DNA from 2 places in the Mitsuaria sp. BK041 genome. Region 1 is predicted to be linked to the other one. Evidence: predicted binding sites of a transcription regulator. Region 1 holds the regulator's gene; the other holds the start of a gene.
What was found. Region 1 encodes LexA, which represses DNA repair genes until DNA is damaged. Its sites were predicted from a motif close to ACTGTATNNNNATACAGT; they were not measured.
Positions count from the first base shown of each region.

Region 2: the regulator LexA is predicted to act here: its motif matches at 1,480-1,497, upstream of ruvA (Holliday junction branch migration protein RuvA).

Region 1 is NZ_JACHYT010000001.1:1,922,299-1,925,692, reverse strand. Features, by position in the region: gene FHT38_RS08485 (MarR family winged helix-turn-helix transcriptional regulator) at 1-64, shown strand, start outside; gene FHT38_RS08480 (organic hydroperoxide resistance protein) at 104-538, shown strand; gene FHT38_RS08475 (asparaginase) at 677-1,609, opposite strand; gene lexA (transcriptional repressor LexA) at 1,724-2,401, shown strand; gene FHT38_RS08465 (helix-hairpin-helix domain-containing protein) at 2,419-2,724, shown strand; tRNA gene FHT38_RS08460 (tRNA-Asp) at 2,817-2,893, opposite strand; tRNA gene FHT38_RS08455 (tRNA-Glu) at 2,996-3,071, opposite strand; tRNA gene FHT38_RS08450 (tRNA-Ala) at 3,131-3,206, opposite strand; tRNA gene FHT38_RS08445 (tRNA-Asp) at 3,254-3,330, opposite strand.
Region 2 is NZ_JACHYT010000002.1:2,055,432-2,058,825, reverse strand. Features, by position in the region: gene FHT38_RS25705 (ATP-binding protein) at 1-617, shown strand, start outside; gene FHT38_RS24840 (response regulator transcription factor) at 777-1,430, shown strand; gene ruvA (Holliday junction branch migration protein RuvA) at 1,541-2,110, shown strand; gene ruvB (Holliday junction branch migration DNA helicase RuvB) at 2,139-3,203, shown strand; gene FHT38_RS24825 (porin) at 3,315-3,394, opposite strand, start outside.

The DNA.
Region 1 (3,394 bases):
CGCAGATTCCGCCGCCGATCCCGCCGCGCTCACGGAGAGCGACGGCGAGGACGGCAACCCCTGACCCCAAGCGTTCTTTCCCCTCACCACCAAGGAGCCCCACATGGCCATCGAAAAAGCCCTCTACACCGCCACCGCCACCGCCACCGGCGGCCGCTCCGGCACCGCGCAATCGTCCGACGACCGCCTGAAGGTCCAGCTGTCCACGCCCAAGGCGCTGGGCGGCGACGACGGCGCCGGCACCAACCCGGAACAGCTGTTCGCCGCAGGCTATTCCGCCTGCTTCATCGGCGCGATGAAGGCCGTCTCGGCCCGCAACAAGGTCGCCCTGCCAGCCGAAGTCTCGATCACCAGCGAAGTCGGCATCGGCCCCCACGCCAACAAGCCGGGCGCCTTCGGCATCGCCGTGGCGATGAAGATCTCGGTGCCGGGCATGGACCGCGCGCAGCTGGAAAAGCTGGTGGCCGACGCCCACGAGGTCTGCCCCTACTCGAACGCCACCCGCGGCAACGTCGACGTCACGCTGACGATCGTCTAAGCCTTCCGCGGCGCCCGGTCACCACCGGGTCGAGCACAAAGAAAAGCGCCGGTCATGCCGGCGCTTTTTCATTCATGGGTCCAGCCGTCGACGCTTCGCTCCGTCGCGACCGACGAAGCCACTCGCGACGGCTGTGGTTCAGCGTTGCAGCAGGCTGAGCATCAACTCGACACGCGCCGCCCACGGCGACAGCGCGGCGGCGGGCTCATCGCCGGCGCCCACGATGCGTCCCTGCGCGCACCGCGTCGTCCGCCACACCGGCACGCCGGCCTCCTTGAGCGCGCGCACCGGCGCCTCGAGCACCTGATTCACCGTGCCGTTGCCCGTGCACGCCAGCACCAGCCCCTGGAGACCGGCCGCTCGCCAGGCTTCGAGCGACCGCGCATCGGCGCCCGCATGGCTGGCGAGCACCTCCACCCAGGGCCACTGGCTCGCGTCCTCCGGCAACAGCGCCGCGCCGAGCGCCTCGCCCCCCGGCCAATCGCGGAAGCGCCGCACGACGCCCTCCTCCACCACGGCCAGCGGCCCGGCGTCAGGCCCGGCCTCGAAGGCGTCGAGCCGGTAGCTGTGCGTCTTGCGCAGCTCGAGCCCGGACCAGACCTGCCCCGCCACGACGGCGATGACGCCTCGCACGCCTTCGCTCTCGGCAACGGCCACGGCGTCCAGCAGGTTCTGCGGACCATCCGCCTGGATGGCGGTCGCCGGCCGCATCGCGGCGGTCAGCACGACCGGCTTCTCCGGCGCCAGCACGCGCTGCAGCAGATAGGCGGTCTCTTCCAGCGTGTCGGTGCCGTGCGTGATCACCACGCCGCGGACCTCGGGCCGGTCCAGGTGCTCCCGCACCCGCTTCGCCAGCCGCGCCCAGGTGGCGTGATCCATGTCCTTGCTGTCGAGCTGGGCCAGTTGTTCGGCCTCCAGCGACTTCGCCGCGAGCGCCGGGACCGCCTTCACCAGCGACTCCACCGACAGCGAACCCGCCTTGTAGCCGACGTTGTCCGTGGCGCTGCCGGAGGCGCCGGCGATCGTGCCGCCGGTGCCGATGATCACGAGGGTCTGGGGCGCGCTTTGCAATTTGTCGTCTCCTGTATAAAAATCCAGATGCTGGATGGATTCTCAGGCGGCTTTCGAACCCTCGAAGCCGTTTTGCATTCCAACCAGTCCTCCATGGAATAAAGGCCTGTGCTCGTGGATACACCGCCCAAACTCACCGCCCGCCAACAACAGATCTTCGATCTGGTCCGCGACAGCATCGAGAGCACCGGCTCGCCGCCCACGCGCGCCGAGATCGCGCAGCAACTCGGCTTCAAGTCCGCGAACGCCGCCGAGGAACACCTGCAAGCGCTCGCCCGCAAAGGCGTCATCGAACTGGTGGGGGGCACCGCGCGCGGCATCCGCCTGCCGTCGACCGCGCTGCGCCAGGTCAACCGCGCCCGGGAGCACAGCCAGTTCGCCCTGCCGCTGGCCAGCCTGGCGCAGCTGACGCTGCCGCTGGTCGGCCGCGTCGCTGCCGGCGCGCCCATCCTCGCCGAGGAACATGTGGAGCAGCACTATAGCGTCGACCCCTCGATGTTCTCGAAGGCGCCGGACTTCCTGCTGCGCGTGAAAGGCATGAGCATGAAGGACATCGGCATCATGGACGGCGACCTGCTCGCCGTGAAGAAGACCAGCGAAGCGCGCAACGGCCAAGTCGTCGTCGCGCGCCTGGGTGACGAGGTCACCGTGAAGCGCTTCCAACGCCATCCGGATGGCATCCGACTTCTCCCGGAGAACGCCGATTTCGCCCCGATCGAGGTTACGCCGGATGAGCAGTTCGCCATCGAAGGCCTGGCGGTGGGATTGATCCGCTCCGGCGGGTTTCACTGAGCGGGTACGAGTGCCGCATGGCTGCGCGAAAGACGCACACGAAAGCGGCTTCGGCCGCTGAATGCCTCACGCTGCGGCAAATTCCCAACATCGGTCCTGCGATGGTTCGGGATTTTGAATCGATGGGGATTCGGCAGCCCGCGGATCTCATCGGCGCCGATGCATTTGCGCTCTATCAGCGGATTTGCAAACTGACCGGCAAGCGCCACGATCCCTGCGTTCTGGATACCTATATGGCGGCCGTCGATTTCATGAACGGTGCCTCGCCCAGAGATTGGTGGAGTTATACCGCCCAGCGCAAGCGCGAGTATCCGGACCTCTGAATATTCCGTGGGCGTGACCCGCCTTAACCAGAATGAGACCGGAACGGGCAAAGAAAAAACCCTGCCGATTTGTATCGACAGGGTTTCAATATTGGCGGAGTGGACGGGGCTCGAACCCGCGACCCCCGGCGTGACAGGCCGGTATTCTAACCAACTGAACTACCACTCCAGATACGACGCTGTTGAGCGCGTCGATATCATTCGCGAACAAGTTTCGCTGCAAGCCAACGGATCCATTCAGAACCGCGATGCAGCCAAGCCTTGCCAAACTTGGCGTCCCCTAGGGGATTCGAACCCCTGTAATCACCGTGAAAGGGTGGTGTCCTAGGCCTCTAGACGAAGGGGACTGAACCTTCTTGCTGTGACTCGGTCAGTGCGTACCGGCAACCCAGACTCCCAAGGAATCTGGTGGAGGTAAGCGGGATCGAACCGCTGACCTCTTGCATGCCATGCAAGCGCTCTCCCAGCTGAGCTATACCCCCGAATGCTGACGCATCGAATCGGTACGCTGCCCGAGCCTCAACTGTGTTGGCGGAGTGGACGGGGCTCGAACCCGCGACCCCCGGCGTGACAGGCCGGTATTCTAACCAACTGAACTACCACTCCAGATACTCAGAATCTTTCGATTCCTTCGCATCAAACTGGTCTCGCTTTGATTCGATCAATGACT
Region 2 (3,394 bases), on a different contig from region 1:
AACTGGAGCGCCATTTCGACCAGGTCGCCGAGGCCAAGCTGGAGCAGGTCACCGAGCGCGAGCGCAAGCGCATCGCCGCCGACCTGCACGACGACCTCGGCGCCAAGCTGCTCACCATCGTCCACACCAGCGAGTCGGACCGCATCTCGACGCTGGCGCGCGAGGCGCTCGAGGAAATGCGGCTGTCGGTGCGCGGCCTGACCGGCAAGCCGGTCCAGCTGCTGGACGCGCTCGGCGACTGGCGCGCCGAGGTGGTGTCCCGCCTGGCCCAGGCCAACATCCTGGCGGAATGGAAATCGCCGGCCGAGGACATCGAGCACACCTTCCCCGCGCGCGCCTACGTGCAGACCACGCGCATCCTGCGCGAATCGGTCAGCAACATCATCAAGCACAGCGGCGCGACGCACTGCGTGATCAGCTGCTCGGCCCAGGACGGCTACTTCTCGGTGGTGATCCAGGACAACGGCCAGGGCATCCCGCTCGAGCTGGAAGGTCGCCTGGACAAGGGACACGGCATGGCCAGCATGAAGGCACGCGCCAAGCAGATGCATGGCCAGTGCCTGGTCGAATCCGGCCCCGGCTGGGGCACGGTGATCCGGCTGACCATCCCGCTTTGAGGCGCGCCGGCTGCAAAGCCGCCCGCGGCGTGATCCATTGCCGACGACGCCACACTCCGGCGCCGATCCGGATGGTCAGCCCGCCGAGAAAGCCGTACCGTTGCAAACACCCGCCAGGCAGGCTGCCGGCGCCTCATTCCTGAGCAAGAATCCCGCGCCATGAACCACATCCTGCTGCTCGAAGACATTCCCGAAATCCGCGCCTGGCTCAAGGTCCTGGTGAAACAGGTCTTCGCCAACGCGGTGGTCACCGAATGCTCGCGGGTGCAGGACGCGCTGCAGCAGGTCAGCACGCAGCGTTTCACGCTGGCGCTGCTGGACCTGGGCCTGCCCGACGGCTCCGGCGTGGACGTGATCTCGGCGCTGCGCGAGAAACAGCCGGAGGTCCAGTCGGTCATCGTCACCATCCACGACGACGACGAGCACCTCTTCCCCGCGCTGCAGGCTGGCGCCTTCGGCTACCTGCTCAAGGAACAGTCGCGCGAGCTGCTGGTCGAGCAGCTGCAGCGCATCAGCCAGGGCGAGCCGCCGCTGTCGCCGTCGATCGCGCGCAAGGTCATCGCCTACTTCACCTCGCAGCGCCGGCCGCAGGCGGCGCAGGTGCTGCACGAGGTCTCGCTGACCGACCGCGAAACCGAGGTGCTGCTGCGCGTGGCCAAGGGCTTCACGCTGCCGGAGATCGGCGTGCAGCTGGGCCTGTCGCGCCACACGATCGCGGACTACGTCAAGCAGATCTATCGCAAGCTCAACGTGAGCTCGCGCGCCGAGGCGGCTCTCGAAGCGCAGCGCCTGGGCCTGTTCGGCCGCAATTGAGCGCCGCACCGGCCGCGCGCCGGGCGGGGTTCTCAGGCCTCGGGAAAATACTGGACAAACATCCAGCGAAACGCCCGCCGGGCGCCGCCGAACGCGGATAATCCGCGCCCATGATCGGCAAGCTCACCGGCGTCATCGCGGAAAAGTCGCCCCCGCAGGTTCTCATCGACGTGCAAGGCGTCGGCTACGAAGTCGACGTGCCGATGAGCACCTTCTTCAACCTGCCGAACCTGGGCGAGCGCGCCACGCTGTTGACGCACCTCAGCATCCGCGAGGACGCCCATGTGCTGTTCGGCTTCCTCACCGCCGAGGAACGCGCCACCTTCCGCCTGCTGATCAAGATCAGCGGCGTGGGGCCGAAGATGGCGCTGTCGCTGCTGTCGGGCATGTCGGTCGGCGACCTGGCGCAGGCGGTGTCGCGCCAGGAGGCCGGGCGCCTGGTCAAGGTGCCGGGCATCGGCAAGAAGACCGCCGAGCGGCTGCTGCTGGAACTCAAGGGCAAGCTCAGCCCCGACCTGTCGCAGCCGGTGGCGATCGCGAACGACGCGCAGGCGGACATCCTGCAGGCGCTGGTGGCCCTGGGCTACAGCGAAAAGGAAGCCGGCGCCGCGCTCAAGACGCTGCCGGCGGACGTCGGCGTCAGCGACGGCATCAAGCTGGCGATGAAGCACCTGTCATGATCGGCCCCCAGCCGCCCCGTCCCTCGCCATGAGCATCCAGACCGACGACTTCACCCCCGCGCCGCAGCAGGCCCGCCTGATCAGCGCCCATCCCGCCTCGCCCAACGAGGACGCGATCGAGCGTGCGCTGCGGCCCAAGCTGCTCGATGAATACGTCGGCCAGGCCAAGGCGCGGGAGCAACTGGAGATCTTCATCGGCGCCGCCAAGAAGCGGCGCGAGGCGCTCGACCATGTGCTGCTGTTCGGGCCCCCCGGCCTGGGCAAGACCACGCTGAGCCACATCGTCGCCGCGGAGCTGGGCGTGAACCTGCGCCAGACCAGCGGGCCGGTGCTGGAGAAACCCAAGGACCTGGCGGCCATCCTGACCAACCTCGAGCGCAACGACGTGCTCTTCATCGACGAGATCCACCGGCTGTCGCCGGTCGTCGAGGAAATCCTGTACCCGGCGCTGGAGGACTACCAGATCGACATCATGATCGGCGAGGGCCCGGCGGCCCGCTCGATCAAGCTGGACCTGCAGCCCTTCACGCTGGTCGGGGCCACGACGCGCGCCGGCATGCTGACCAACCCGCTGCGCGATCGCTTCGGCATCGTGGCGCGGCTGGAGTTCTACACCGCCGACGAGCTGCAGCGCATCGTGACGCGCTCGGCCTCGCTGCTCGGCGCGGCGATCGAGCCGGCCGGGGCGCTGGAGGTGGCGCGGCGCTCGCGGGGCACGCCGCGGATCGCCAACCGGCTGCTGCGCCGCGTGCGCGACTATGCCGAGGTCAAGAGCGACGGCACCATCACCCGCACGATCGCGGAAAAGGCGCTGGCGATGCTGGACGTCGATCCGCTGGGCTTCGACCTGATGGACCGCAAGCTGCTGGAAGCGGTGGTGCACCGCTTCGACGGCGGCCCGGTGGGACTGGACAACGTCGCCGCCGCCATCGGCGAGGAGCCCGGCACCATCGAGGACGTCATCGAGCCCTATCTGATCCAGCAAGGCTTCCTGCAGCGCACGCCGCGGGGACGGATCGCGACGCTGGCGGCCTATCGTCACCTCGGCGTGGCGCCGCCCAAGCAGGCGGGGCAGCTGTTCGACCTCGAGTAATCGAATCAGGGGACCGGACAAGGGACGCGGCGGCGAGCGCCGCGCCACCGAACGACGGCAGCAATGAAAAAGGCGCTCCGAAGAGCGCCTTTGTCGTTCCTGATCCGGGGATCAGAAGTTGTGACGAATGCCCAGAGCGAACGAGTTCAGGTCGTCGGCCTTGTTCGCGGTGGTGGCGTCCACGGCGGTGT